Regions from separate parts of the Devosia sp. XK-2 genome, predicted to be linked through region 1. Evidence: predicted binding sites of a transcription regulator. Region 1 holds the regulator's gene; the other holds the start of a gene.

Region 1 (15,212 bases):
TATTGAGGCACTCTATTCCTCTCCCCCTCGGGGCGAGGTGGCCGGAGCGAAGCGGAGGTCGGTGAGGGGATATCTCCACGCTCGCCGATGCATCCCCCTCATCCGGCGCTTCGCACCACCTTCTCCCCGATGGGAGAAGAATAGTCCCTTAGGCGTCCGGGTGCTTGAACACCAGAGCCGCGTTGGTCCCACCGAAGCCGAATGAATTGGACAGCACATAGCCCAAATCGACGCCGTCGCGGCGTTGGCGCAGGATGGGCATGTCTTCAAAGGCCGGATCGAGCGTTTCGATATTGGCGCTTTCGGCGATGAAGCGGTGATGCATCATCAGGATCGAATAGATCGATTCATGTACGCCCGTGGCGCCCTGGCTATGGCCGGTCAGCGACTTGGTCGCCGAAATGGGCGGGCATTTGTCCTCATTGCCGAAAACGGCGCGCAGCGCTTCGATCTCCTTGAGGTCCCCAACCGGGGTCGAGGTGGCATGCGGGTTGATATAGTCGATGGGTGCCTTGATGTTTTTCAGCGCCATGCGCATGCAGCGCTCGGCGCCTTCGCCCGAGGGAGCGACCATATCGAGACCATCCGAGGTCGCGCCATAGCCAACCACTTCGGCCCAGATTTTGGCGCCACGGGCCTTGGCGTGTTCATATTCTTCGAGCACCAGCACGCCAGCCCCGCCGGAGATGACAAAACCATCACGGGCCACATCATAGGCGCGCGATGCCTTTTCGGGCGTCTGGTTGAAGTCCGAACTCATGGCGCCCATGGCGTCGAACAGGTCCGAAAGGGTCCAGTCCAGATCCTCATGACCGCCGGCAAAGACGATGTCCTGCTTGCCCAGCATGATCTGTTCCATGGCATTGCCGATGCAATGCTTGGAGGTCGCGCAGGCAGCGGTGATGGTATAATTGATGCCCTTGATGCCAAAGGACGTGGCCAGCGTGGCCGATGCGGTCGAGCCCATGGCCTTGGGCACGGCCAGCGGCCCGATGCGCTTGGGGCTGGTATTCTTGCGGGTAATGTCGGCCGCTTCGACAATGGTGCGGGTCGAGGCGCCGCCGGACCCCATGACGATGCCGGTCATGGGGTTGGAGATGTCGCTTTCATCGAGGCCGGCATCGGCAATGGCCTGCTGCATGGCCAGATAGTTCCAGGCCGCGCCCTTGCCCATGAAGCGGGTGACACGGCGGTCCAGAATTTCAAACGGGTCCAGACGCGGGTCGCCCTTGACCTGGCTGCGAAAGCCCAGCTCGGCATAGTCTTGTGCGCTCACAATGCCGGGTTTGGCCGTGCGCAGGCTTGTCGTCACCTCGTCGAGCGAGTTGCCGATCGAGGAAATGATACCCATGCCGGTGACGACAACTCGTCTCATTTCGTCCTCGCTTCAGTCTTGTTGCGGGTCGCCATTGGGGCAGGCGCCTCACTTATATAATTATAGTGTGGTTCGCGCCGGCATTAAGGCCGGCAATATCCGATGTTCGCTCAAGCGTCGGTGAACAGGCCGACGCGCAGGTCCTTGGCCTCATAGATCACCTGGCCATCGGCCTTGACCCAGCCATCGGCAATGCCGAGCGTCAGGCGCGATTTCATGACGCGCTTGAGATCGATGCCATATTCGACCAGCTTGACGTCGTCGGTGACCTGACCCTGAAAGCGGATTTCTCCGCCCAGGGCGCGGCCCTTGCCGGGCTGGCCGATCCAGGAGAGGAAGAAGCCGGTCATCTGCCAGACCGCATCCAGGCCCAGGCAGCCGGGCATGACCGGATCGCCGATGAAGTGGCACTTGAAGAACCACAGGTCCGGATTGACGTCGAGCTCGGCGCGCACCAGGCCCTTGCCATGGGCGCCGCCGGTTTCATCAATCTGGGTGATGCGATCGAACATCAGCATGGGCGGCGCTGGCAGTCGGGCATCGCCCTGCCCGGGCAATTCGCCACGGCCGTGGGCCAACAATTCCTGGTAATTGAATGCGTGCTGCCGCTCAGCCATCAAAGCTCCTCGCTCTCGCTCAAGCCTCGTCTCGTATAGGGGCGTAGGGTAAGGGTCAAGCCAGCCAAAGGGCGGAGGTCCGCGCCGGACGAAGCGCCGCGCTTGTATGACAGAGCCGCGACGACTATAAGAAATAGCGAAATCCGGACCTGAACGAGAAGACTTAAAGGCCCTATGCCCGACCGCGACATTGCCGCCCGGCCCGTTCCCTCCCGTAAGCCGTGCCTGACGGCCGTTCTGCGCATGGCCGGCCTCAGGCCCACAAGGCAGCGCGTCGCGCTGGCCGAATTGCTGTTTGGCGGCACGCATCGGCATGTGAGCGCCGAGCAGCTCCATGGCGAGGCCAGCGAGGCTAATGTCAACGTGTCCCTGGCCACGATCTACAACACCTTGCACCAGTTCCACGAGGCGGGCCTGCTGCGTGAAGTGGCCATCGATGCCTCGCGCTCCTATTTCGATACCGACACCTCGGACCACCACCATTTCTATGTCGAGGACGAGCAGCGGATGATCGATATCCCGGCCGAGTCCGTCGAGTTCAAGGCGCTGCCAAAGGCGCCCGAGGGCATGGAAGTGGCCCATGTGGACGTGGTGATCCGCGTGCGCAGGGCGCCAGCCTGAGCCGGGAGCCGGGCGCAGCCAATTGCCCACCCGCTGGTGACAAAGGCTGTCGGCATGACCATATAGTGTCTCGGTTTCAATAGCGGCGTGGGTGGCTAATGCCCGAAAAGGTCAATCTCAAAGCCTATTTCGAGCGAATCGGTTTTGCCGGTTCGATCGCTCCGACCCTGGCGACACTGGATCTGCTGCATGCTTTGCATCCCGCCGCCATCCCCTTTGAGAACCTCAATCCCCTGCTTGGTCTGCCGGTCCGGCTCGATCAGCCCAGCCTTGAAAAAAAGCTGCTGACGGACCGCCGCGGCGGCTATTGCTTCGAGCACAATCTGTTGTTCAAGCGCATGCTTGAAGACCTCGACTTTTCCGTCCGGCCGCTTCTGGCACGGGTGGTGTGGACCAATCCCGATGGTGCCCATCTGCCGCCCAGCCATATGTTGCTGCTGGTCGAGGTCAATGGCCAGAACCATATTGCCGATGTCGGCTTTGGGGGGCTGACCCTGACGACGCCATTGCGCTTGCGGGCCGATAGCGAGCAGACCACGCCGCATGAGACATTCCGGCTCACCGGCGGCGATCCGGACTGGACGCTCGAGGTCAAGCTGGCCGACGATTGGCGCGCGGTCTATAGGTTCACACTCGATCAGGTCGGGGATGAGCAGATCGAGGCGATCAACCAGCATATTGCGATCGATCCGGCCTCCCCGTTTACGCACGAATTGCGTGTGGCCCTGACGCCGAGCGGTGAACGGCTCAAGCTGCATAATGCCAAATTCACCCGCCAGCCGGCGGACGGCGAAGCTGAATATCGCGAGCTGGCGACGCCCGATGAAATCAGGCAGGTGCTGGGCGAAAGTTTTGCCATCAATCTCTCGGGCCTCGATGGGCTCGACAAGGCGCTTGGGGGCCTTTTGGCACCAAAACCCGCACCGGCCGGATAGCCTATGCCACCTGTGACGGTCCCGACCGAGAAGCTGCAGGAATTCGCCGATTTCGAGGCGTTTTACGCCTGGCTGGCCGAGCATCACGACCGCGCCGACGAAGTGTGGATCCGCATTTTCAAGAAAGGATCGGGGCGCAAGACCATCTCGCCCACCGAGGCCATCGATGCGGTTCTGTGCTGGGGCTGGATCGACGCAATCAGAAAGAGCTGGGATGAAGACAGTTTCGTCCAGCGCTATTGCCCGCGCCGCCCCAAATCGGTGTGGAGCCAGGTCAATCGCGACAATGTTGCGCGACTAATAGAGGGCGGTCTGATGACCGGGCATGGCCTGAAACATGTCGAGGCCGCCAAGGCCGATGGGCGCTGGGAGGCAGCCTATGCCACCGGCCAGGATGCCCCTCCCGATCTTCTGGCGGCCATTGCCGCCAGCCCGGTGGCACAAAAGACCTATGATGGCCTTACCGCGCAGAACCGCTTTGCCCTGACCTTTCGCACGCTTTCGCTCAAGACCGAGGCGGGGCGGAAAAAGCGTATTGCCGAATTTGTTGCCATGCTCGAGAGAGGTGAGACCATCTATCCGCAAAAGGCAAAGCCATGAGTGAGCCCAAACGGCAGGTCTGGGGCGGCTTTCTGCGCGGCATCAATCTGGGCAAGCGGCAGATGAAGATGGCCGCGCTTCGCGACTGCCTCGAGGCCGCCGGGTTCACCGATGTGAAAACCGTGCTGGCCAGCGGCAATGTGCGGCTCTCGGCCGCTGGCCAGGAAGGTGAGGTGCGGGCGAGGCTCGAAGAGGCGATCAAGGACCAGTTCGGCTTCGCTGTCGGCGTGGTTCTGCGCTCGGGCGCGCAATTGCAGGCGATGCTCGACCATCACCCCTTTGGCAGTCTCGATCCTGAAGCCGACCTCACCCGCCATGTGCTGATGTTTGCCGAGCCCTTGCCGAAGGACATTGCGCTGGAAGGCCGCCCGCGCGACACCGAAATCATGCGGATCGACGCGCGCGATATCTATATTGCCACTTACCGCCAGCCCAATGGCCGCTATACCGAGCATGTGGAAGAGGTCCTCAAACCGCTTTATGCAGGGCTGGGCAAGGACAGGCTCGACACCATGCGCAATTGGAACACGATAGAAAAGATTCTGAAATGATCACCGTTTTCGGCTCCACCAATCTCGACCAGATCGGCACTGTCACGCGCCTGCCCAAGCCGGGCGAAACTGTGGCCGGAGGTACGTTCTCCATGGCGCCGGGCGGCAAGGGGGCCAATCAGGCGCTGGCGGCGCGCCGGGCCGGAGCCGAGGTGCTGCATGTTTCGGCCGTGGGTGACGATGCCTTTGCCGATCTTGCCACCGACCTTTTGGCCAAGGGTGGGGTGGATCTCAGCCAATTGCGCAAGGCCGAGGCCGCCACCGGCATTGCCATGATCTTTGTCGACGCAGCGGGCGAGAATGTCATCGCCATTCTGCCCGGCGCCAATGGCACGGTCAGCGCGGCGGATGCCGAGCGGGGCCTCAAAAGGCTCGGCGCCAAAGACACACTCCTGGTGCAGCAGGAAGTGCCGCAGGCGGCCACGAAAAAGGCGCTGGAAATGGCCCGGGAAAAGGGCGCGCGCTCGATTCTCAATACGGCGCCCTTCCTGCCCGACACCGCAAAGCTGGCGCCGATGGCCGACATCGTGGTGGCCAATGAGACCGAATTTTCGCTTTTGACCGGGCGGCCCATCGACCAGCTCGACGCGGCCATGCAGGATTGGGTCAACCAGACCGGCCGCACCATTGTGGTGACGCTCGGCCCCGAGGGCGCACGGGCCCGCACGCCCGACGGCCCGATCTCGGTTGCCGCGCACAAGGTCAAGCCCGTCGATACGGTCGGCGCCGGCGACACATTCTGCGGCTATCTGGCGGCAGGGCTGGACGCAGGCTATGACCTCGAAGCCGCCCTGCGCCGCGCGGCGGTGGCCGGAAGCCTGGCCTGCCTCAAAGCAGGCGCCCAGCCGGCGATCCCGATGAAGGCGGATGCGGACGGGGTTATCGGCAGCTAGAGCAATTCACCGTTTCACTGAAACGCCGCGATTGCTTCAACTCCTGTGTGGCCGCGCTTCCGGACCGAATAACCGCTTTCTCCCTTGTTGGCGGTGGTCTAGTCGACCACCGCAATGGCCTCGACTTCGAACAGCATACCGGGCAGAGCCAGGCGGTCCACCGGGACGAGCGTCTGGGCTGGCAGGGAGGCCCCGAACAGGCTAACCACCGCATTCGTCACCACGCCCAGTTTCGCGGGTTGGTGGTCGACAACATAGATGGTGAGCTTGACCACTTGATCGGGCCGGGCACCCGATTGTTCCAGAACCACATTGAGATTGGCAAAGGCCTGATCTACCTGCTGGGCAAAGTCTGGTGGCAGAACCCCGGCCGCATCTGCTCCGCCTTGCCCTGACACATAAACTTGGCGGACTCCGGACGGGGTAACAACCGCCTGACTGTAGCCGAAGCCGGTAGGGTCGAATAAGTCGGCTGGGTTGACGATGGTCAGTTCGTTGCTGTTCGCCGCATTGGAAAGCATGGTCATGATGATCAGTCCGCTGGTAAAAAGGTGTTTCATCTCGCCTGTCAGGGGATTGGGCCGCTGAATGGCCGCCAATTAGCAAACTGCTGTTGCCACCATGGTGTCAGCAGTGTGGGAGAGAATGAATGCGCCGGGCGGACCGTCTTTTGCAGATCGTACAGGCCATCCGCCGCCATCGTGGCCCGGTTACCGCGCAGACCCTTGCCGAGGAGCTGGAAGTCTCGCGGCGCACAATCTACCGCGACATTCTTGATCTGCAGGCCTCCATGGTGCCCATAGAGGGGGAAGCCGGCATAGGCTATGTCCTGCGTCCCGGCTATGATCTGCCGCCACTGATGTTCACGATCGAGGAGGTCGAGGCGATCGTATTGGGTGCTCGGCTCGCTGGCGGCCGGGGCGATGCGGGCCTTGCGCGCGCCGCCGATAATGTCCTGGCCAAGATTGGCGCCGTACTCCCCCCGAAGCAGGCCGCGGCGCTGGAGCAAGCGGCGCTTTATGCGCCCATGGGCCGCCAGGATACGACCCCTGACGCCCAGCTGGAATTGCTGCGACAATTGATCCGGGAGCGCATCAAATTGTCATTCGCCTATGTTGATCTGAAAGGTCGGCCGACGCGCCGATCGGTCTGGCCGCTGGCGCTGCTCTATTTCTCCGACGCGACGCTTCTGGGTAGCTGGTGCGAATTGCGCAGTGACTACCGATACTTCAGGACCGATCGCATAGTCGACCCACAAGGCCTGGACGATCGCTTCAATACCCGCAATGGCGCAATGCTGGATGGTCTGCTGGTCAGCGAATGCACGGCGCGCATACCTCTTTCGACCATCGGCGACGGGACGGCCCGCGCGGCCCGCTAACGGCCCTGCCCTGTGCGCCGCGAAAGGCGTAATCTGCCCGCGCATTTCCGACTGGAGGAGACTGCCATGCCGTATTTTCTTGCTGTTTACACCATGACCCGGGCGGACCTTGCCAAGTTCCGGGCCATGCCCAAGGCCGACCAGGATGCCGTGGACGCCAAGGGCGTGCCGGAATGGAAAGAGTGGGACAAAAGGCACGCCGCCGCGATCGTCAATCAGGGTGGCATGGTGGGCAAGACCACCCGCATCGCCCGTGACGGCACTATAGCGCCGGCCAGCAATGATTTCTGCGGCTATGTCATCGTCGAGGCCGAAAACGCGGAAGCCGCGGCACGGCTCTTCGCCGATCACCCACATATCAACACCTTTCCCGGCGACGGCGTCGACATCATGCCATTTCTGACCGGCCCGGACCTCTAGGCCCGGCTGCTGGAAGGGCCGGATCAAGAAAAGGGCGCCAGAGGCGCCCTTTCAATTCTCGGATTGCAGAGCGCGTCAGGCGCTCTTATCCACGCCCTCAGCATCGCCGTCGGCCTCAGGGCTGGCTGCAGCACCGGCGGCACCGCCTTTGGCAACGCCGACCATGGCCGGACGCAAAACGCGGTCGCCAATGGCAAAGCCTTCCTGCACCACCTGCACCACAGTGCCTTCAGGCACATTGGGATTGGGCACTTCGAACATGGCCTGATGGCGGTGCGGATCGAACTTCTGGCCGGCGGCCTCGATGGGCTTGACGCCATGCTTGGCCAGGAGGCGCTGCATTTCGCGGTCGGCCAGCTCGATGCCATCGATCAGGCTTTTGAGCGTGCCATCGGCTGTTTCGCGTGTTTCGGCCGGAATGACGACCAAGGCGCGCGACAAGGCATCGGTGGCGGTCAGCATGTCACGGGCAAAGCCGGCAATGGCATAGGAGCGGGTATCGGCGACATCGCGCTCGGTGCGCTTGCGCAGATTTTCCATCTCGGCATGGGTCCGCAATATGCGGTCCTTGAGCTCGGCATTTTCGGCCATCAGCGCTTCGACGGGATCGACTTCAACAGCCTCGGTTTCCGGAATTTCGGTTTCCGGCGTTTCGCCCTGGGCGGCGTTTTCGTCGCTCATTCGGTCTTCTTCCGTATTCAATGAAAAACTCTTGCCCGCCATATCGGCCAAGCGGCGCGCTAATTCAAGTCTTGCCGCGCTTCCTGGCCATCATCGCGGTGATGACATTGGCGGTGTAGTCGACCACCGGCACGATGCGCGCATAGTTGAGCCTTGTGGGACCGATGACGCCCAGAACACCGACAATGCGGTCATTGGCGTCCTTGTAGGGGCTGAGAATAACCGAGGAGCCCGAAAGCGAAAACAGCTTGTTTTCCGAGCCGATAAAAATGCGCACGCCCTGGGCCCGTTCGGCGTCACCCAAGAGCTCCAGCAGGCCGTCCTTGCTTTCCAATTCGTCGAAGAGCTGGCGCATGCGCATCAATTCATCGCTCGCCATGGTGTCATTGATAAGATTGGCGCGACCGCGCACGATGACCGTCGGCGCGCTGTTCCCGCCTGGCTCAGCGAGGGTCGCAATCCCGGCATCCACCAGCTTCTGCGTCAATTCGTCCAGCTCGGCCCGCTGCTCGGCACGGCGCTCATTGAGCACTTTGCGGGCTTCGGAGAGCGTGCGGCCCACGACATAATTGGCCAGGTAATTGCCCGCCTGCTGAAGGGCGCTGGCCGTGTAGCCGGGGGGCAGGTCGAGAATGCGGTTTTCCACCTGCCCGTCCTCGCCCACCAGAATGGCCATGGCCCGCGTGGCGTCGAGCCGCACGAATTCGATATGCTTTAATACCATATCGGCCTTGGCGGCGATGACCACGCCCGCGCCCTGGCTGAGGCCCGACAAGAGCGAAGAAGCCTCGGTCAGGACGTCCTCCACCTGTGCGTGGCCGGCCGTACCTTCGATGTGGCGGGCAATCTGCTGGCGCTCGGCCTCATTGACCGCGCCCACTTCGAGCATGGAATCGACGAAAAACCGCAGACCCTGCTGCGTGGGCGCGCGGCCGGCCGAGGTATGGGGCGCGGCAATCAGTCCGAGATCTTCAAGATCGGCCATGACATTGCGCACCGAGGCGGGTGAGAGCTCGACCTGCAATAGGCGGCTCAAGTCGCGCGAGCCCACCGGCATGCCGGTATCGAGATAGCGCTCCACCAGGCGCCGGAAAATATCCTGGCTGCGGGCATTGAGTACCGAGAGGAAGTCTTCGGCCGGTCTGGTCATGGTGGTTTGATTAAACTCATCGGCTTTAACCCTGACCCTTCATTTAGGCCCTTGTTCCCCATCCGCCAAGCGTCGGGCGCTTGTGAGCGGGCTCCATGAGGGTTAAGAGGCGGTTAACTGCAATAGAAACTGGAATCACGATGCGGCCTTCCGGCAGACAGCCAAGCGATATGCGGGCAGTAACCCTTGAACGTGGTGTGGCCATGAAGGCGGAAGGCTCGTGCCTGGTGTCTTTCGGCAATACCAAGGTTCTGTGCACCGCCTCGGTGGAAACCAGCGTTCCTGGCTGGCTGCGGGGCAAGGGCCAGGGCTGGGTTACGGCCGAATATGGCATGCTGCCGCGGGCGACCGGCTCGCGCACCCGTCGCGAGGCCACGGCGGGCAAGCAATCGGGCCGCACGCAGGAAATCCAGCGCCTGATCGGACGCAGCCTTCGCGCCGTGGTTGACCTTGAAGCGCTTGGCGAAGTGCAGATCACCTGCGATTGCGATGTGCTCGAAGCCGATGGCGGCACCCGCACCGCTTCGATTACCGGCGCCTATGTGGCGCTGAGCGAGGCCATTCAATGGATGGACGAGCGCAAGCTGACCAAGGGCAAGGCGCTGATCGACAGCGTTGCGGCCATTTCCTGCGGTATTTATCGCGGCACGCCGGTGCTGGACCTCGATTATCTCGAAGATGTCGAGGCCGAGACCGACGCCAATTTCGTCATGACCGGGGCGGGCAAGTTCGTTGAAATTCAGGGAACCGCTGAAGGCGCACCTTTTGACCGCAGCGAACTCGACGCGCTTATGGCTCTGGCCGAAAAGGGCATTGGCGAATTGTCGATGATGCAAAAATCGGTGCTGGAGGCATGATGTTCCGGCTGGCCAAACGCGAGCAGGCCCCTATGCCCAAGGCGGGCGTGGCGGCCGAGGGTTCGATCAAGACGCCGCGGCCGGATTGCGCGATCTGGAACGATATTGCCCGCGTCCTGGGCACAAAGCCGGAGCAGAGCAAGTGAGCCCTATTCCCCGTCTCCGCGCCGGCGACCGACTGTGCATCGCGACCCATAATGCGGGCAAGCTCCGGGAGTTTCGCGAACTGTTCGAGCCGTTCGGCCTGCAACTGGTTTCGGCGGGGGAACTGGGCCTGCCTGAACCGGAAGAGACGGGCACGAGTTTTGCCGAAAATGCGCGCACCAAAGCCCATGCGGCCGCCAAGGGCGCCAATATGCTGGCGCTGAGCGACGATTCGGGGCTGTGCGTTGATGCGCTGGGGGGCGATCCGGGCGTCTATACGGCTGATTGGGCCGGCGTGCCGCGCGACTTCAACAGGGCCATGAAGCGGGTCGAGGATGCGCTGCAGGCCGCGGGGGCCAATTCACCTGGCCAGCGGCGCGGTTCGTTCAATGCCACGCTGTGCCTGGCCCACCCCGATGGGCGCGACACACTCTATGTGGGCAAGTGCGAAGGTACCCTGGTCTGGCCGCCGCGCGGCGATATCGGCCATGGCTATGATCCCATGTTCATGCCCGATGGGCACGATCTCACCTTTGGCGAGATGGCGGCCGAGACCAAACATAGCTGGTCGCCGGGCGAGCAGGGCCTGTCACACCGCGCCCGTGCTTTCGCGCAATTCGTGGAGAACCAGATCGACCATGGGTGATCGCGCATGACCGCTCCCAACGATCTTTTCGGCGTTTATGTGCATTGGCCGTTCTGCGCGGCCAAATGCCCCTATTGCGACTTCAATAGCCATGTTCATCGCGGGCCCTTTGACGAGGATGGCTTTGTCGAGGGTTATAAAAAAGAGATCGCGCATATGGCGTCGCTGTCCTCCGGGCGGCTGGTGCAGTCGATCTTTTTTGGCGGTGGCACGCCGTCGCTGATGAGCCCAAAGGCAGTCGGCAGCATTCTCGATGCCATTGGCCAGCACTGGCAGATCGACCGCAACGCCGAAATTACCCTGGAAGCCAATCCCACCTCGGTTGAGGTCGATCGTTTCAAGGGGTTTCGCGCGGCGGGCATCAATCGGGTTTCGCTGGGCGTTCAGTCGCTGCGCCCCGGGCCATTGGCGGAGCTCGGCCGCCGGCACACGGTCGAGGAAGCCGTCGCGGCTGTGCGGATTGCCCAATCGGTCTTTGACCGCTCAAGTTTTGATCTGATCTATGCCCGCCCCAAGCAGACGCTGGAGGACTGGGAAGACGAACTCAAGGAAGCGCTATGGCTCGCCAAAGGCCATATCAGTCTTTATCAGCTGACCATTGAGCAGGGGACGCGCTACTTTGACCTGCATCAGGCCGGCAAATTGCAGATGCCCAATGAAGACCTGGCGGCCGACTTCTATGAGCTGACGCAGGAATTGACCGCCGAGGCGGGCATGCCGGCCTATGAGATTTCCAACCATGCCGTGCCCGGCCAGGAAAGCCGCCACAATATGCTCTATTGGCGCTATGGCGAATATGCCGGCATCGGCCCGGGTGCTCATGGCAGGCTGATGGTCAACCATCAGCGCCATGCCACCGCCACTGAAAAGCTGCCCTTTGAATGGTTGAAGCTGGTCAGTGAGTTCGGCCACGGCATGACCACGGATGATGTGCTGACCTGGGAAGAACAGGGCGACGAATTCCTCGTCATGGGCCTGCGCCTCAAGGAGGGCATCTCGCCCACCCGCTTCATGTCGATTTCCGGCCGCGGCATTTCGGACGCCCAGATCGCCGCGCTCAAGGGTTATGGCTTTGTCGAGACCCTGCCCAATGGCAATATCCGCGTGACCGAGAAAGGCTTTCCGGTGCTCGACGCGGTGGTGGCGGATCTGGCGGCATAGGCCGTTCAGGCTGAACGCGCAGCAGAGGCAGCAAGAGCTGCGACAAAAGCTTCTACCCTTCTTGGCACCAATGTGCGGGACGGATAGACGGTGTGGACAGGCAGCGACATCAGGTCCCATTCAGGCAATAGACGCAGCAAGTGCCCGGCCTTGAGGTCATCCTCAACCAGAGCGAGCGGCAGATAGGCAATGCCCGCCCCATTGAGGGCCAACATCCGCTGGGCCTCGCCATTGTCGACCTCGATCCCGCCGCCAACGGTCACCGCGACCGTTTCGCCTTGCTGCCCGTGGAAGGTCCAGCGGTCGCGTGGGACAATGATCAGGTTCAAAATGCAGCGCGCGTTCGCCAATTCCTCGGGATGGGACAGAGCGCCATGGCGCTCAACAAAACCAGGACTGGCGCAGAGTGCAAAATCGTAGCGCCCCACACGCCGGGCAATCAGCGAAGAGGCCTGCAACTCTCCGACCCGGACAGCCAAATCGAACCCTTCGCCAACCAGATCCACCCAGCGATCGCTGATATTCATCTCGAACACAACGTCCGGATGCGCCGCCGTAAATTCCGAGATGACGCGAGGCAGCCAGCGAGCACCCATCGTGGTCGGTGCGGTCAGGCGAATGCGGCCACTCAATGTCTGCTGCTGGCTGCACTCAGCCAGGGCTTCAGTTGCATCGAGAACAGCCTGGGTTCGTTCGAGAAACAGGCGTCCAGTCTCGGTCAGGCTCTGAGAGCGCGTATTTCTTTCGATTAATCTGAGCTGGTAGCGCTCTTCGAGCGTCTGGATGCGTCGCCCGACCATGGCCGGCGAGACATTGAGCTGCCGCGCGGCCTTGGCAAAGCTGCCCATGCGCGCGGCAATGGCAAAGGTTCTGAGTTCGTCCAGATCGCTCATTCGATACTTTTGTGCAATTTTGAAACTGCAATTGACTGAATTATCTTTAGCCTAGCACGGTGGCATAGAGAGGACACCAACAAATTCTGGAGACCTCAAATGACCAAAAGCGCAATCATCGGCCTGGGCAATATGGGCAAAGGCCTGGCGCGCCGTCTGGACGGGAAGACTGACCTTATCCTGGGCACACGTGATATCACCGGTGGCGAAAATTTTGCCGCAACGCTTTCGCAGGGGCTGCGGGTCACCTCCCCTCAGGATGCCGCGGCTGCCGCCGACATCGTCATCCTCGCCCTGCCCTATGCGGCGGCGCTCGCATTCGCCAAGAGTACAAATCTGGAAGGCAAAGTGGTCGTGGACCTGACCAACCCGCTCAAAGAGGACTTTTCGGGTCTGACGATTGGCCACAGCACCTCGGCCGCCGAGGAAATCCAGGCGGTGGCGCCGGGCGCTCGAGTGGTCAAGGCCTACAATACCATTTTCGCCAGCCTGCTCGACCGCCCGGCCAGCGACACGTCGGCTACCCCGGTTTTCCTGGCCGGCGATGATGAAGCGGCCATTGCATCCGTCACCCGGCTGGTCGAACTGTCCGGCTTTACAACCGAGCTGGCGGGTGGGCTTAACGCGGCGCGACTGGTCGAGCCGCTTGGTATGCTCAATATTCAGCTCGGCTATCATCAGGGCCGCGGCACGGCCATAGCGCCAGCCTGGCAGGCTCTCTGAGGAGCAAAGAAAAAAAGCGGCGGGCCTTGGGGCCCGCCGCTTTTTGTTTCAAGATGCAGTCGCCTTATTTGGGCGCCAGCACCATGACCATCTGCCGGCCTTCAGAGCGGGGCTGGCTTTCGACCTTGGCCAGGTCTTCGGTCTGTTCGCGGACTTTGAGCAGCAATTGCATGCCCAAATCCTGGTGGGCCATTTCACGGCCACGGAAACGCATGGTCACCTTGACGCGGTCGCCTTCGCCCAGAAAGCGCTGTACGGCCTTCATCTTGGTCTCGTAGTCATGGGTGTCGATGTTCGGACGCATCTGCACTTCCTTGACTTCGATCACCTTCTGCTTCTTGCGCGCTTCGGCCGCCTTTTTCTGGGCAGCATATTTATAGCGGCCGAGATCGAGCATCTTGGCGACAGGCGGATTCGAATTGGCGGCGATCAGGACGAGGTCTAGCCCGGCTTCCTGTGCTTCGGCCAACGCATCACGCGTGCGAACGATGCCACGGTTTTCACCTTCTGCATCGATGAGCTGAACGTCGGGGCTATTGATATCCTCGTTGGCAAGCGGCCCATCTTTCTGGGGCGCAACGGGTCTCATGGGACGGCGAATGGCAAGCGTTCCTTGTGCTATTGGTGCCAGGGGGTGAATTCGGCCCTAAAATCGTGGTAGCGGCCCCTAAAGTCAACTGGCGCGCCACAGCAAATTTTGGGCTGTTGCGCCGGCGAAACGCATAGGCGCACAAAACGAGAAAGTCCCGCACGCCATCATGAGTTCCATCCAAAGCTTCCGCATTGCGGTCGGCACCGGCGCCGAGAGGCGCGACATCGCCGTCGAGCAGCGCCCCGGCAGGGTGCCGGGCCTGTTCTGGCTCAACGGTTTCCGCTCGGTGATGAGCGGGCTCAAGGCGGTGAGCCTGGATGCGCTGGGTGCGGAAAAAGGGCTTGAAGTCACCCGGTTCGACTATTCGGGCCATGGCCAGTCCGGGGGCCAGTTTGACGATGGCACCATCAGCCGCTGGCTCGAAGAGGCCGAGGCGGTGCTGGCCACCACCGGCGCCTCGCCGATCGTGTGTGGCTCCTCAATGGGCGGTTGGATCGCCCTGCTACTGGCCCGACGGCAATTGGCCAAAGGCATGCCGCTCAGGGGTCTGGTGCTGATTGCCCCGGCCACCGACGCCACCACGCGGATCGCGGCGCGCATGAGCGAAGCGCAAAAGCGCGAGCTGGCAACATTGGGCTATTACGAACGGGACAGTGCTTATGGCGATGGCATGTATCGCTATACCAGGCGCCTGATTGAGGACGGCGCGCATCACCTGCTGTTCGGCAGCGTGATCGAAACGGGTTGCCCGGTCCATATCCTGCAAGGCGGACAGGACCCGGACGTCCCGCCTGAACAGGCCCAAAGGCTGCTGACGCATATCCTGCACGATCCGGTGACTTATACGCTGATCCCGGATGGCGACCATCGCTTGAGCCGGGAGCAGGACCTGGAACGGCTGCGGGCCGCGGTGATGGGGATGGTTTGAGGGCCGGGGACGACCTCTGTTCCCTTCCCCATCGGCGGGAGGGA
Region 2 (15,212 bases), 680 kb from region 1:
AACTGATTGGCTGCGCGTCAGCCAACATGGCCCGGGCCTTTGTGCGGTCCCGATCCATGGCAGCGATCAGCTCGTCGAGGCCTGAAAACACTTCCTGACCGCGGATATGGCCAAGCAGGGCCACCTCAAGGGTCTGGCCATAAATGTCCTCGTCGAACTCGAACAGATGCGTTTCAAAAGGCGGACGCTGATTGTCGAACATTGGCTTGCCATAGGCGGCGACGCCATCGAGCAGACGACCCCCCAGCCGAGCCCGCACCGCATAGACGCCCTGGGCGAGCTGGAAGCCGGTGGGCGTCATGGTATTGGCGGTGGGAAAGCCAAGTTCCCTGCCCCGCTGGTCGCCTTTGACCACGCAACCTTCAAAGAACCAGTGATAGCCCAGAAGCCGGTTGGCTGCCGTAACCGCGCCTTCGCTGAGGGCGGCGCGAATGCGCGATGAGGAGATGGGCTCGTCGCCCTCGTCCATCAGATCAAGAATTTCGACATCGAAGCCAAGGCGCTCACCAGCGGCCCGCAGAAAAGCCGGCGTGCCGCGCCGCTGGCGGCCGAAGTGGAAATCGGCACCGACGGTGACACTGCGTACACCGAGCTGCTCGACCAGCATGCGTTCGACGAAGACTTCCGCCTCGTTCTGTGAAAAGGCGCGGTCGAAGGGCAGAATGATGATGCCATCGAGGCCCATGGCCTCGCCCAGGCGCGCCTTGGCATCGCCCTGGGTGAGGCGGAACATGAACGGAGCCGGCGCGAAGACATCGCGCGGATGCGGTTCGAAGGTCAGCATCAGGGCGGGGACACCGGCCGCCTCGGCACGGGCGCGCAGGGCGGCAATGATCGACTGATGGCCGCGATGCATGCCATCGAAATTGCCGATCGCCACGCAGGCGCCGCGCAGATGGTCCGGAAGGTCATCGAGGCTGGAGAGGCGAGTGAAGGTCAAGAGCGAAATCCTGGCAGACCAGAGGGACCCCCTCCCCAGCTTTGCTACGGCCTTCCGGCCTAGCGCCGCTACCCTCCCCTCAAGGGGGCGGGTGGGAAGGAGCGGCAAATTCGTTTCAGCTTACCACGAGAGCCGCGGCAGGTAGCCGGCGACGCGCGCCCGGCTCGGGGCGACCAGATCGGCGATTGCCTGCGGGTCGGGCTTGCCGAATGCGTCGAGTTCGGCGGCATGGATGGAGCCGGTGACGAACAGCAGATCGACACCGAATTGGGCCGCGCCGGCGGCATCGGTCCGCACGCTGTCGCCAATGGCCAGGACCCGCGACTTGTCGAGACTGTGGCCGGCAGCCTCCTCGGCCAGGGCGAAGGCCTGCTCATATATTGGGGGATAGGGCTTGCCGGCCATGTGCACCATGCCGCCCATGGCCGAATAGAGATCGCCCAGGGCGCCGCCGCAATAGATGATCTTGTCGCCATGTTCGACCACACGATCGGGATTGGCGCAAATCATGGGCAGCTTTCGCGACAACCAGAGCCTGGCGCGGTCGCGATACATTTCTGGGGTGTCGTCATCGGTATCGAGATCGGTCACCACCACGACCTCGGCTTCCTCCGCGCCGGTGCGGCGCACATCAAGACCTTCGTAAAGAGCATCGTCTTCGGTCGGCGGGCCAACATGATGGATGGGCTTGCCCCGATATTTCTCGATCATGGCGCGGGTCGCATCGCCCGAGGACACGATAGCGTCATAGGCGTCGCGCGGGACCCCAAGGCGGTCGAGCATGGCAATGATGGGCGCGGAGGGCCGCGGCGCATTGGTGATCAGGACCACCCTGCCCCCGCCCTGCCGGAACGTCCGCAGGGCCTCGACGGCTTCGGGAAAAGCCGAAACACCATTGTGAACGACGCCCCAGACATCGCTCAACACGGCATCATAGCGGCCGGAAAGATCTGAAAGGCCGGATATGGTCGGCAAGGGCGCAGTCATGGTTTGCCTTCGAACTGGTGGGGCACTGAGAGCCTGAGACCTATGTGGCAGTTTGCAGCGATGGATCAAGCAAAAAGCGGATATGGCAATGCTGTGACAATGGCAGAGTCGCTTCGTTAACCACTGACTTTTTATGGTTTGCCAATGTTTCGGCGGCGGAGGGAGGGCCGCTGCCGAAAAGGCTTATCCGGTGCACAGCAAAGTCAGGTACGACCCTTCTATGATCGGCAAATTGAAACTTTCGCTCCGTCTGCCCATTCTGGTGGTTGGCATTGCGGTGGCAACCGGCGCCGGCCTGGGGCTCGCGGCCTATTTCAGCGGCGATGCCATCGTCACCAGCCAGGCCGAGCAGAGGCTGAACTCGGCGGCGGATAATGCGACCGCGGCGCTGGATGCCTATCTCTCGGAAGTACGGCAGGACCTGACGCTGTTTGCGGGCCGCAAGGACGTGGCCGCGGCGATCTATTCGTTTACCGGGGCGGTGCATTCGCTCAAGAACCAGGGCGATCCTGCAGAGCTGTTGCAGAACGCCTATGTGGCGAACAATCCGCACCCCGAAGGCGAGCGGCTGCTGCTGGACACATCCGACAAGCTTTCGGTCTATGACCAGATCCACCGGGGCCAGCATAACGAGTTCCGCAATCTGCTGCAGACACGCGGCTATTACGACATTTACCTGTTCGACCTCAGCGGGCAAAATGTCTATTCGGTGCAGAAGGAAACCGATTTCGGCACCAGCTTTGCGGAAAATGGCGGGCCCTGGGCCGACACCGATCTGGGCAAGGTGGTGCGCGCGGCAATGGCGGGCAATCCGGGCGATGTGTTCCTGACCGATTTTGCGCCCTATGGCCCGGCCGGCAATGCGCCGGCCAGCTTTATTGCAGCGCCGGTTTACGACCAGGGCCTGCAGGCTGGGGTCTTGGCCTATCAGATGCCGCTGGGCCGCATCAGCGAAGTGCTGAGCCGCACCAAGGGACTGGGCGCAAGCGGCCAGGTTTACCTGGTGGGGCAGGACGGGCTGGCGCGCAACGATCCGCCGGAGACCGATGTCGATGAAGCGCTGAACCTGACGGTGAGCGGTCCGGCGATCACGGCGGCGCTGGCGGGGGAAGAGGGTATTGGCATCCTGCCCGATTTCAACGGCGCATCGCATGTGGCCTCGGCGCGCCCATTGTCGTTCGGTGGATCGGACTGGGCGGTTGTAGCGCTTGAAAACACTGCCGAAATCTTGGCGCCCTCGGCCGGGTTGCGCAATACCATGCTGGTTATCGGCGCGGTGCTGCTGGCGCTTTCGACCCTTCTCAGCGTGCTCATTGCACGCACGATCACCCGGCCAATCGGCCGTTTGACCAGCGCGATGACCGATATTGCGGGCAATGATCTGGACAAGGCGGTACCGGGGCTGGAGCGCGCCGACGAGCTGGGCGACATGGCGCAGGCGGTGGAAGTGTTCCGCCAGAACGGGCAGCGCATCGCCCAATTGCGGGCCAGTGAAGACAGCATGAACGAAGAGCGCGCCGATCAAGCCCGCCGCATGCAGGCCTTGCAGGCCGATATCGATCGCGTGGTGGGCGCGGCCATTGAAGGGGATTTCACCTTGCGCGCCGAAACCGCGCTTTCGGACCCGGATCTCGAGCGCCTGGCCGGCAATATCAATGAATTGTTGGCGACGGTCGATAGGGGCATTGGTGAAACCGGCGAGGTTCTCTCGGCGCTGGCCAGGGCCGATCTCAGCTTGCGGGTCACCGGCGAATATAAGGGCGCCTTTGACAAGCTCAAGACGGACACCAATGGCGTCGCCGAGCAATTGGGCGAGATTATCGTGCAATTGCGCGAAACCTCGGGCGCGCTGCGGACGGCCACGGGAGAAATCCTGTCGGGCGCCAATGATTTGAGCGAGCGTACCACGCGCCAGGCCGCCACCATTGAGGAAACCTCGGCCACCATGGAGCAATTGCGCGACACCGTGGCGCAGAATGCCGTGGAGGCCGCCAATGCGAGCAAACAGGCCCAGACGGTGTCCGCCGATGCAGAGGCCAGCGGCTCGGTAATGGGCGAGGCCAATCAGGCCATGGGGCGCATTACCGCCTCCTCGGAGAAAATCTCCAATATTATCGGGCTGATCGACGATATCGCCTTCCAAACCAATCTACTGGCGCTCAACGCTTCGGTGGAGGCGGCACGGGCCGGAGAGGCAGGCAAGGGTTTCGCGGTGGTAGCGGTGGAAGTGCGGCGCCTGGCGCAAAATGCGGCCGAAGCCTCGTCCGAGGTCAAAGTGCTGATCGAGCAAAGCGCCAATGAGGTGCAGGGCGGCTCCAAGCTGGTGGCGCAGGCCGCCGAGCGGCTGATTGCGGTGCAGAGCGGGATCAGCGCCAATGCGCGGCTGCTCGAAGGCATGGCCCGGGCCAGCCGGGACCAGGCCTCGGCCATAGAGGAAGTCAATGTCGCGGTGCGCCAGCTGGACGAAATGACCCAGCACAATGCGGCGCTGGTGGAAGAGACCAATGCGGCGATCGAGCAGACCGAGGCGCAGGCAAGCGAACTGGACCGAGTGATCGGCTCGTTCACCCTGAGCGAGGCAAGCGCTGCACATAAAGCGGGCGTGGAGCCGGCAGAAACCGGAGCGCGCGCCTTATTGGGCGGGCTCAAACGGGCCGTGAACGGATTGGGCCGGCGCTAGAGCTCGGCGCGCCGCAATTGCTGGCCCGCGGCGCGGGCCGGTTCCAGCAGAAGGTCGTTGCGTATGGGACCCGGGGCGGCAATGTAGTCGCCCTGAACCAGGACGATGTCGTTGTCGAGCAGCTCGACGATCTGCCGTTCATTGGCAATGCCGGTCGCCAGCAGTGACACCTCGAAACGGGCCATATAGTCCGCGATGTCGGACATGTGGAAATCGGTGAACTTGTCGGGCGCGGCGATGAAACGGGCGGCGTCGACGCGCATGGATCGCACGCCCAGCGCCGCCATATCGGCGATATCGACGCGCAGCGAATGCATGCGCGCAATGGAGAAACCGGCGCCCTTGCGCGTCATCTGCTCAACTATGGCGCGCTCGCGCGTTGTCAGTTCGAGCCATTGCGCCTCACTGACCAGGAAGGTCAACGCGCCGGCGATGGCCCGGTTGGCGTCGAGTGTGGCCAGAACCTGTTCCACCGCGCCATCGTCGCCCAGACTGGCGCGCGAGAGCGGAATATGCAGCATGGCCGGCTGACCGGCCGTGCGGGAGCGGCGGGCAATGGCGACCGCCTCGGCCAGTCCGGCGCCCTCGATGAGCCTGACAATATCCTTGCCGCCGCGGCGGGGCACGAAATCGGGCGCATCGGCCAGTTCGCCATCTTCCAGCATCAGCCTGGGGACGAGGTCGTAGGCCACGGCCCGGCGCTGCGGCAGGCGCACCACAGGCTGAATGTGGTGGATGAGGCGATTTTCCTCGATGGCCTGGCGCAGGACTTCGAGCGGAATGACGGGTTCGGGTTCAGAGGCGGCGGCGGGCGCCGCCGGGGCGGGCGGTGGTGCCGCAATCATGCGGGTATCGGCCGATTTCGGGTTGGCCGAGGACCTGGCATTGGCCTGTGCAACCTTGTCTTCGACTTCGGCCACGGCCTCGGCGACCTGCCGGATGACGGTGCCCAGGACCGAAATATCGGCTTCGACGGTCTCGAGGCGCTGGCCGGGATTGAGATCGGCTATGGCGTTGATCCGCTGACCGAGCACAGCCCCGGCCTGCGCATCGGTAGCCAGGAGCCGCGAGAGATCCTCAATGGCGCGCTCGAGGCGATTTTCGGCACGCTGGCGCAGGACGCGCTCCATCAATACGAAGCAGGCGCAGGCAAAGACCACCGCAACCAGAATCGCATTGGCCGGCGTGAAGGTCAGGCCGAAATAGGCCAAGGCCCCCAGTCCAGCGGCGGAAAGCGCAATGAATGAATATACAAGTGCCTGCACGGCGGCCCTGAAACCCCTCGTCATTCGCCGGGATTCGGCCCCGAATACTTAGCATCCTAAACAATAGGTAAAAAGCACCGCAAAGATGCTCTCCCCGGCCTATTTGTCCTGTTCGGGGTCGAACAAATCCCAGGCGCGGGAGAAATGCCGGCGGAACAGCAGCAATTGCGCCGCACCGAATGCGGCCGCCGACGGGCCGGCCAGACCCGCGGTCAGCCTTGGCAGATGCGGCAACAGGACCGGCAGGGCATCGAGATGGGCCTGGGTGGAGGCCAGGAGCCGGGTCAGAATCTGTTCGGGCAGATCGCCATTTAGGGTGACGATGTCGATTTCGGCCATGGCGGTGGTGGTCAGGATGGCCTGCGCCAAGCCGTGGCCGGCATCGTCCAGCCAGGCCGCCACCATGGGTTCGATGGCCCGCCAGTCCCACCGGCGGGGCGAACCGGCCGGCACGCTCTGGCCTGCATCGGCCACCCGCAGCACCAGGGCGTGGAGCGAGGCGATCAGGTGCAGATAGGCCGGGCGGCCGACCCGGTCATGAACGATGATGGCGCCCAGATCGGCGGCATTGCCGTAGGGCCCCTCCATCAATTCGCCCCGGGACACGATGCCGCCCCCCACAAAGGCGCCGACAAAGAAGCTCGCAATGCCCTTGGGACGGGGGGTGGGAAAGGCCATTAGTTCGCGCCAGGCGCCGGCGCTGCCATCATTGACCCAGAATGCCGGCAGTGCGGTTTCCAGCGCCAGGCGCGGTCCGATATCGATGCCGGCCCAGGCATCGACGACGCTTTTGGGGGCGCCGAGCTGGACAAGCAGGGGGCCGAAATTGCCCGGCGTGGTGACGCCAATGCCCGCCAGGCGGCTGCGCTGCTCATTGGGCAGGCTGGACAATACGGTTTCGACATCAGCCGCGATCTCGGCAAAGACCGTATCGGGATCGGGATAGTCGTAGCTGCGCCGGGTGACGGCAACCGGCTGGCCGGTGATGTTTTGCAGCAGCACCTCGAAATGCTGCCAGCCGATTTCCACGCCGAGCGAAAAACCGCCCAGAGGGTTAAGGCTATAGGGGGTGGCGGGTTGCCCGCGCCGCCCGCGCAATACCTCGCCGCGAATGATGAGATCGCGCGCTTCAAGATCGGCCAGGATGCGCGCCGTGGTCTGCGGCCCAAGCCCGGAGCGCCGGGCAATGTCGGCATTGGAAACGCCCGGAATGCCTGCAATCAAGGTCAAGACGGCGCGTTCATTGGCCAGCCGCACCCCCGATTGGGTAATGCCGCGCACGATTGGCTCGAAGACATCTTGTTCAGGCTGTTCACGCATGGCGCAGAGATAAACGCTGTTTGGACGGACGGCGCAAGAACGGAATATTTACCCTAAGCCGTAATTATTAGGGCAACGAGAAGAACGGTCCGGTTGCGGACGAAACCAGGATATATTGCGGCATGACGACGACGAGCGGAAGCGAGAATGCGCTGTGCGGCCGGCTCCTGCTGATCGACGGCGATGCCGCATCTGCCCGCCAGACCAGCATGGAGCTTTCCGGGGCCCTGCTTGTCACCCCCCAGATCACGCTTGCCACCAGGGGGCGGGAAGCGGCCGAATTGCTACGCAAGCTGCGCTTTGACGTGGTGATCTGCGAGCTTACCAGCCTCGATGACCTGGCCGAGAATGTGGAAGATGCCATGAGCCGCCTGGTGCGGCTGGCCAATGGCGCGCTGATTCTGGCCGTGGCCGATAGCGGATCGGTCAGCGCGGCCCTGGGCGCCATGCGGGCAGGCGCCCATGACTATGTGGCCAAGCCGGCCAATGGCAGCATTCTGGCGGGACGCCTGGCGGAACTGGCGCAACGCCATGGCCGGCCGCGCTCCCTGGGCGTCGAGGCCGGGCCCGAACCGGAAGTGGCCGACTTTGCGGGCTTTGTGGGCGCGTCCAGTGCCATGCAGTTTCTCTATGAGCAGATCGGCAGGGTTGCCGCCTCCTCCGCACCGGTCTTCATTACCGGCGAAAGCGGAACGGGCAAGGATGTGTGCGCCGAGGCGCTGCATGCCAAAGGGCCGCGCGCGGCCAGCCGGTTCGTCGCTATCAATTGCGCGGCCATTCCGCGCGACCTCATGGAAAGCGAATTGTTCGGCGTGGTGCGCGGCGCCTTTACCGGTGCGCATGAAGACCGCAAGGGCGCTGCCGAACTGGCCGATGGCGGCACGCTGTTTCTCGATGAAGTGGGCGAACTGGACCTGTCGCTGCAATCCAAGCTGCTGCGCTTCCTGCAGACGGGCAGCCTCTCCCGCGTGGGCGAGACAGCGACGCGAAAGGTCGATGTGCGCGTCATCTGCGCGACCAATCGCAATCCGATGCAGATGATTGCCGAGCGGCAGTTCCGCGAGGACCTATTCTACCGCCTGCATGTGCTGCCCATCCACTTGCCGCCGCTGCGGCAGCGGCCAAGCGACATCATATTGCTGGCGCGGCACTTCCTCGGCCATTATGCCCATGAGGAGCACAAGAGCTTTTCAGGGATTTCGCCCGAAGCGGCGCAGCAACTGACCGCCGCCGACTGGCCGGGCAATGTGCGCCAATTGCAGAACCTGATCCGCCGCCTTGTGGTGATGTTCGATGGTGGCGAGATTAGTGCCAGCATGCTGGCCGCCGCCGATATCGAGTCGCGGGTGGCCCCGCCCGCCCCGGTCGAGGCGCCTCGGGCCGAGCGCCGCCTGGTTCTGCCCATGTGGCAGCAGGAACAACGCATTATCGAAGAGGCGATTGCGACATTTGGCGGTAATATTTCCATGGCCGCCGCGGCACTGGAAATCAGCCCCTCCACCATTTACCGCAAACGCCAAAGCTGGTCGGAAATGGCCGCGGCCGGCTAAGGAGCCGCAGCTTCACCCCATACCGCGCGGCGTCGTCGGGCTTGTATCGAGGGTCCTTCACCCGGCGATGCTGTTCCAGGATCACCCCATTCGGGTTTTGTCGCTTCATAGCGCCCCCGCCAAAGTCCCAAAGTACAGAGCCCTCGGCTCAAGGCCGAGGGTGACAGCCGGTGGGGGAGCGATATCGGAGCAAGACTGGAGGGCGGGTTACGACCTCATCCCGACCATTCAGTGTCAGGGCGTGTTGGCTTCCCGCGATTTGGAGCGGTCGAGGCCAAGATAGCGTTCGCGCAGGATGACGGCGATGCCGGAGGCAACGATGATCAGGGCGCCAATAATCATGGCGATCGTGGGCACGTCGGCAAAGATAATGTAGCCGATGACCAGCGTGAGCAGGAGCGAGACATATTCAAAGGGCGCGATGACCGACATGTCGGCATAGCGATAGCACGAGGTCAGCAGCAATTGGCCGATGCCGCCGAAGAAACCGGCCCCCACCAGCAGCGCGGCCTGTTCGGGCGTTGGCCAGACCCAGCCGAAGGGAATGGTGAAGAGGCTGATGACACTGGCGCTGATGAAAAAATAGGTGACGATGGCCTCGGTCCGCTCGGTCTGGACCAGAGTGCGCACCTGCAGCATGGCAAAGGCAGAGAAAATTGCGCCGGCGAAGGAGGCCAGCGCCCCCACGGCCTCGGCATTGCCGATGCCCTCGCCCGAAAAAACGGTGAGGCGCGGCCAGAGGATGACCAGGACACCGGCCAAGCCGACCAGAACGGTGGTCCAGCGAAAGACATGCACCCTTTCATGCAGCAAGACGGCAGACAGGATAACGATAATCAGCGGCGCCGCGTAGCCGATAGCCGTCGTTTCGGGCAAAGGCAGGCGCGTGAGGGCGAAAAAGCCCAGGCTCATGGCCGATACACCGATCAGGCCGCGCAGAATGTGGCCCAGAGGACGGCTGGTGTGAAAGGCGAGGCCCAGATTGCCCTTCCAGGCCAGGAAAGCCAGGACCGGCAGCATGGCAAAGAAGGAGCGGAAGAATACCATTTGCCCAGAGGGCACGGTGTGCGTGGCCTTGAGCATGGTCGCCATGACCACGAAGCAGCAGACCGACGCGACCTTGAGCGCAATGCCGCGTAGCGGATCACCTTTAGCAAGCTCGGCGGATGGCGCGGTCAATTGGGTCCTGTCCCGGGGTGGAGCATTTTCTGTTTTGGCTGAAACAAAACAGATGCTCCGCCTCTTTGTCTGTCGCGTTTCCGAACCGGATAGGTGGTGGGCACCTATCCGGGAAACGCTTTATTTGCCCGCAGCTTCCAGCTTTTCCTTGGCGATGCGCGCGGTGGCAAAGGCCTTGTGCTCGGGACCAACGGCGCTGCCGGACTTGACGACCTTGCCCGCAGCGTCCTGGACCTGCCATTGCCAATTGGTGTTTGCACCCACGCCGCCAGTGCGGCGCAGCTTGATCTGATAGGAAGATTGTTCGCTCATGGCTGTGCTTATGGCCCAGACTGCGGGCCGGGGAAAGGGGGAATATGCGGCTTTGCCCCCCGCCGCCCTCAGACCTCGGACACCCGCAGCTCCACGCGGTCGCCGCCAAAGGTCAGCATATCGCGAATGGGCGCATAATCGCCATCGGCATAGGGGTAGTACCAGGCCTCGTCGGCGCCGTCGGCGGTCAGGGTCTTGATCGTATAGAAATGGGCCACCCCCGGACCATCATCCTGCCGCGTGGTGTCGGACGCTTCCAGAATGCCGGGATGCACGTCATCGAGCGGCACGAAAATGATCGGTTCGGCGCCCTTGCGCTCGAGCCGCATGGCCTTGACCGAGGAGGCGATCTCGGCGTCGTCAAAGCAAACATGCACCCGCCCCGCGACCGGGGCGATTTCGGGTGCTGATGGGTTCGCTTGAGCCATGGCAAATACCTCGTCGTGCTTGTGTCTTGCTGGGGTGATAACGCATGAGCAAAAAGTTCGGTTCACGCTTCTTGACTCAGAAGCAGGACGATCCCTATATCCCCGACAGCCTGTTAGCACTCGCCTTGCGTGAGTGCTAACAGGTCCGAAATTGCATTCAGAAATGATGCCAAGAGGAACAAGATATGGGCTTCCGTCCCCTGCATGACCGCGTGGTCGTCCGTCGCGTCGACAGTGAAGAAAAGACCAAAGGCGGGATCATCATTCCCGATACCGCCAAGGAAAAGCCCTCCGAGGGTGTGATTGTTTCCGTGGGCCCCGGCGCCCGCGATGAGAGCGGCAAGGTTGTCGCCCTCGACGTCAAGGCCGGTGATCGCGTGCTCTTCGGCAAGTGGAGCGGCACCGAGGTCAAGCTCAATGGCGAAGACCTGATCATCATGAAGGAAAGCGACATCATGGGCGTGATCGAAGCGTAATCCGGCTTCTCACGTCTTTTTTGTTGTCCCCAAAACCAGATATTCTCAAGGAGCCATAAATGGCCGCCAAGGAAGTCAAATTCTCGACCGATGCCCGCGAAAAGATGCTGCGCGGTGTCAACGTCCTCGCCAATGCGGTGAAGGTCACCCTCGGCCCCAAGGGTCGTAACGTGGTTATCGAAAAGTCGTTCGGTGCTCCGCGCATCACCAAGGACGGCGTCTCGGTCGCCAAGGAAATCGAACTGGAAGACAAGTTCGAAAACCTGGGCGCGCAGCTGCTGCGCTCGGTCGCGTCCAAGACCAATGATGTTGCCGGTGACGGCACCACCACCGCGACCGTTCTGGGCCAGGCCATCGTGGTCGAAGGCGTCAAGGCCGTCGCCGCGGGCTTTAACCCGATGGACCTCAAGCGCGGTATCGACCTGGCTGTGGCCGACGTCGTGGAGAGCCTGAAGGCTTCGTCCAAGAAGATCACCTCATCATCCGAAGTTGCCCAGGTCGGCACCATCTCGGCCAATGGCGAAACCTCGATCGGCGACATGATTGCCGAAGCGATGCAGAAGGTCGGCAATGAGGGTGTGATCACCGTCGAGGAAGCCAAGACCGCCGAAACCGAACTCGATGTCGTTGAAGGCATGCAGTTCGACCGCGGTTACCTCTCGCCCTATTTCGTGACCAACACGGAAAAGATGACGGCGACCCTGGAAGACCCGTACATCCTGCTACACGAAAAGAAGCTTTCCAACCTGCAGGCCATCCTGCCGATCCTGGAAGCCGTTGTGCAGTCGCAGCGCCCGCTGCTGATCATCGCCGAAGACGTCGATGGCGAAGCCCTGCCGACCCTGGTCGTCAACCGCCTGCGCGCCGGCCTCAAGGTTGCCGCCGTCAAGGCTCCGGGCTTTGGTGACCGCCGCAAGGCCATGCTCGAAGACATCGCCGTCTTGACCGGCGGCCAGGTGATCTCCGAAGATCTCGGCATCAAGCTGGAAAACGTGACCCTGGACATGCTCGGCACTGCCAAGCGCGTCGAGATCACCAAGGAAAACACCACCATCGTCGATGGTGCTGGTACCCAGGAAGACATCCAGGCCCGTGTCGGCCAGATCAAGGCCCAGATCGAAGAAACCACCTCGGACTATGACCGCGAGAAGCTGCAGGAACGTCTGGCCAAGCTCGCCGGTGGCGTTGCCGTGATCCGCGTTGGCGGTTCGACGGAAGTGGAAGTCAAGGAACGCAAGGACCGCGTCGATGACGCGCTCAACGCAACCCGTGCTGCCGTTGAAGAAGGTATCGTTCCGGGTGGTGGCGTTGCCCTGCTCCGCGCTGCGGCCGCCATCAAGGCCAAGGGCATCAATGCCGACCAGGAAGCCGGTATCTCGATCGTCCGCCGCGCCCTGCAGGAGCCGGTGCGTTGCATCGCCAACAATGCCGGCGCCGAAGGCTCGGTCGTGGTTGGCAAGATCCTCGAGAACTCGGCCGCGTCCTATGGCTACAATGCCGCTACGGGCGAATATGGCGACCTGGTGACCCTGGGCGTTATCGACCCGGTCAAGGTGGTTCGTACCGCTCTTGAAGACGCCGCTTCGGTTGCTTCCCTGCTGATCACCACCGAGGCGACCGTTGTGGAGGCCCCGAAGGAAGCTGCGCCGGCAATGCCGGGCGGCGGCGGCATGGGTGGTATGGGCGGCATGGATTTTTAATCCACGCTCAGCGCACAAGCTTCCAGGATCGTTTCTTCCCAGTCACGATCTTGGTGGAAAGCCCCGGTGGAAACACCGGGGCTTTTTTGCGTGCACGGAGCTATGGTGGCAGTATCAACCAGAAAGGACACCGGATGCGAACACCACGGCGTAGCAGCGCCCTCGATCAGGCCGAAGCCGCCTTCAAGGCTGCAACATCCAATCCCGAACGAAAGCCGGCCAAAATCACGCCGGCGCCAGAGGGTAAGGAAATGGTGTCCTTGCGGCTCGACCGTTCGGTGCTGGAGCATTTCCAAGAAGATGGTCCGGGCTGGCAAGACCGGATCAATGCCGCGCTGCGCAGGGCGGCGGGGCTGGAGTGATCAGGGGAACAGCAGCAGCTTTATCGCCATGGCGATCGAGACCAGGACGACCAGCGGCCGGATGACCTTGGCGCCATAGCGGATGCCGGTGCGGGCGCCGATATAGCCCCCGAGCAATTGCCCCAGCGCCATGACGATGGCGACCGGCCAGACGACATGGCCCTGGGGGATGAAGATGAAAAGCGCGGCGAGGTTGGAGGTGAAGTTGAGGGCCTTTGTGCTGCCGGTCGCGCGGGTCAGGCCCAGCCCGAAAAGCAGGACAAAGCCGATGGTGAAGAAGGAGCCGGTGCCCGGCCCGAAAATGCCATCGTAAAATCCCACAAGGAAGCCCATGACCGGCACGAGGGGGCCGAAGGGCAGCCGCGCGGCCTTGTCCGCATCGGACAGTTTGGGCGCAAACAGAAAATAGAGGGCAATGCCGATCAGGGCTACCGGGACGGCAATGTCGAGCACGCTGGTGTCCAGCCCACTGACCGCAAGGGCACCCAGCAGGCTGCCTGCAAAGGTCAGGGCGATAGCCGGAACAAGGCTGGAAAGCTTGATGAAGCCACGGCGCCAGAAGGTCAGAACGGCCATGGCGGTGCCAACCACGCCCTGCATCTTATTGGTGGCCAGGGCCGCGACGGGCGGCAGGCCGGCAGAAAGCAAGGCGGGCACAGCGAGCATGCCACCCCCGCCGGCAATGGCATCGACAAAGCCGGCCAGCATGCCGACCCCCATCAGGGCGAGAAGCGTGAAAGGATCGGGCATGGAGTGGTCAGGCCTTGTCGGAGCGGCGGCCGAAACGGTCGTCGGGAACGACCTGGTCGGCCAACCGACGTTCATAAATGGGAATATTGATCATCGAGGACATGAACGCACTCATCATCAGCTGGAAACCGGTGACCAGGGCGGTCATGGCCAGGATGACAGCGCGCAGGGTTGCCGAGGATGTCAGCGGGCCGAAATCGCGTTTGGCCCATTCCCAGAACCCCCAGCCCATGGCCGCGAAACCGCCCAGCATGAGCAGGACGGCAAAGAGCAGCAGGCGCTCGAGCGTGAGGCTTTCCAGCGCCTTGTCATAGACCCCGGATCGCGGAATGAAGCCATAGCGCGAGGCAAAGCGGCGGCCGATAATGGCAAAGGCAATCGACTGCGTGCCCATGATGACGCAGAGCGAAGCCACGAGCAGCGTATGGACACTGAAGGAGACGCGGCCGATCTGCACGGGCCCGCCGAGCAGCGCGGCGCCGACAACCAGGCCAACAAGCAGCAGGGCCAGGCCGGGATAGAGGAACAGCCAGCGCGGCGAGAACAGCAGCAGGAACCGCAAATGGCGCCAGCCGTCGCGGAAGGACCGCAGATGCGGGCGGCGCGAACGCCCGTCGGGCTTGAGACTGGTTGGAACCTCTCGAATATCGAGCCGCGCCAGCGTCGCCTTGACCACCATTTCGGAGGCAAATTCCATGCCGGTGGTGCGCAGATTGAGGCCCAGAATGGCATCGCGCGAAAAACCGCGCAGGCCGCAATGAAAATCGCGAATGGGGGTCTTGAAGAAGAGACGTCCCAGGAAGCTGAGCACCGGATTGCCGATATAGCGATGATGCCAGGGCATGGCGCCGGGTGCGATGCCGCCGGCAAAGCGATTGCCCATGACCAGATCGGCACCCTGCCGCAGCGCATGGATGAAAGCATCCAGATGGGCGAAATCATAACTGTCGTCGGCATCGCCCATGACGATAAACCGACCGCGCGCCGACGCTATACCGGCGGCCAGCGCCGCGCCATAGCCGCGCTGCTCCACATCGACCAGGCGCGCGCCATTGTCCCGGGCAATAGCCTGCGAACCGTCAGTCGAGCCATTGTCGGCAATCAGCACTTCGCCAGCAATGCCGGACCGCGCCAGAAAGGCCCGCGCCTTTTGAATACAGACGGCCAGCGTTTCCGCCTCATCAAGGCAGGGCATAAGGATGGTCAGTTCAATTGTCTCGGCCATGACGCCCCCTGCCGGACCTTTGCGCCCTTGTGCCGCGA

The links. The regulator HrcA, encoded in region 1, represses chaperone genes, less so after heat shock. The targets are predictions, from matches to a motif close to GTTAGCACTCNCNNNNNGNGAGTGCTAAC.
Region 2: a site for HrcA is predicted at 10,774-10,802, ahead of V8Z65_RS03230 (co-chaperone GroES). Genes of this name have one in related genera too.

What each region holds. Positions count from the first base shown of each region.
Region 1 covers NZ_CP146608.1:3,778,347-3,793,558, reverse strand. The annotation lists gene V8Z65_RS18705 (HesA/MoeB/ThiF family protein) at 1-6, shown strand, start outside; gene fabB (beta-ketoacyl-ACP synthase I) at 149-1,375, opposite strand; gene fabA (3-hydroxyacyl-[acyl-carrier-protein] dehydratase FabA) at 1,486-1,992, opposite strand; gene irrA (iron response transcriptional regulator IrrA) at 2,167-2,613, shown strand; gene V8Z65_RS18685 (arylamine N-acetyltransferase) at 2,712-3,548, shown strand; gene V8Z65_RS18680 (YdeI/OmpD-associated family protein) at 3,552-4,148, shown strand; gene V8Z65_RS18675 (DUF1697 domain-containing protein) at 4,145-4,699, shown strand; gene V8Z65_RS18670 (ribokinase) at 4,696-5,592, shown strand; gene V8Z65_RS18665 (RidA family protein) at 5,691-6,152, opposite strand; gene V8Z65_RS18660 (YafY family protein) at 6,242-6,973, shown strand; gene V8Z65_RS18655 (hypothetical protein) at 7,040-7,393, shown strand; gene grpE (nucleotide exchange factor GrpE) at 7,469-8,116, opposite strand; gene hrcA (heat-inducible transcriptional repressor HrcA) at 8,139-9,224, opposite strand; gene rph (ribonuclease PH) at 9,365-10,081, shown strand; gene V8Z65_RS18635 (hypothetical protein) at 10,081-10,227, shown strand; gene V8Z65_RS18630 (non-canonical purine NTP pyrophosphatase) at 10,224-10,871, shown strand; gene hemW (radical SAM family heme chaperone HemW) at 10,878-12,032, shown strand; gene V8Z65_RS18620 (LysR family transcriptional regulator) at 12,038-12,925, opposite strand; gene V8Z65_RS18615 (NAD(P)-binding domain-containing protein) at 13,025-13,648, shown strand; gene infC (translation initiation factor IF-3) at 13,713-14,249, opposite strand; gene V8Z65_RS18605 (alpha/beta hydrolase) at 14,407-15,168, shown strand.
Region 2 covers NZ_CP146608.1:657,191-672,402, reverse strand. The annotation lists gene V8Z65_RS03275 (bifunctional riboflavin kinase/FAD synthetase) at 1-940, opposite strand, end outside; gene V8Z65_RS03270 (TIGR01459 family HAD-type hydrolase) at 1,061-1,927, opposite strand; gene V8Z65_RS03265 (methyl-accepting chemotaxis protein) at 2,160-4,607, shown strand; gene V8Z65_RS03260 (EAL domain-containing protein) at 4,604-5,872, opposite strand; gene V8Z65_RS03255 (ROK family transcriptional regulator) at 5,972-7,192, opposite strand; gene V8Z65_RS03250 (sigma-54 dependent transcriptional regulator) at 7,315-8,742, shown strand; gene V8Z65_RS03245 (DMT family transporter) at 8,977-9,921, opposite strand; gene V8Z65_RS03240 (hypothetical protein) at 10,042-10,233, opposite strand; gene V8Z65_RS03235 (DUF427 domain-containing protein) at 10,302-10,661, opposite strand; gene V8Z65_RS03230 (co-chaperone GroES) at 10,847-11,137, shown strand; gene groL (chaperonin GroEL) at 11,197-12,837, shown strand; gene V8Z65_RS03220 (BrnA antitoxin family protein) at 12,972-13,199, shown strand; gene V8Z65_RS03215 (TSUP family transporter) at 13,200-13,949, opposite strand; gene V8Z65_RS03210 (glycosyltransferase family 2 protein) at 13,957-15,174, opposite strand.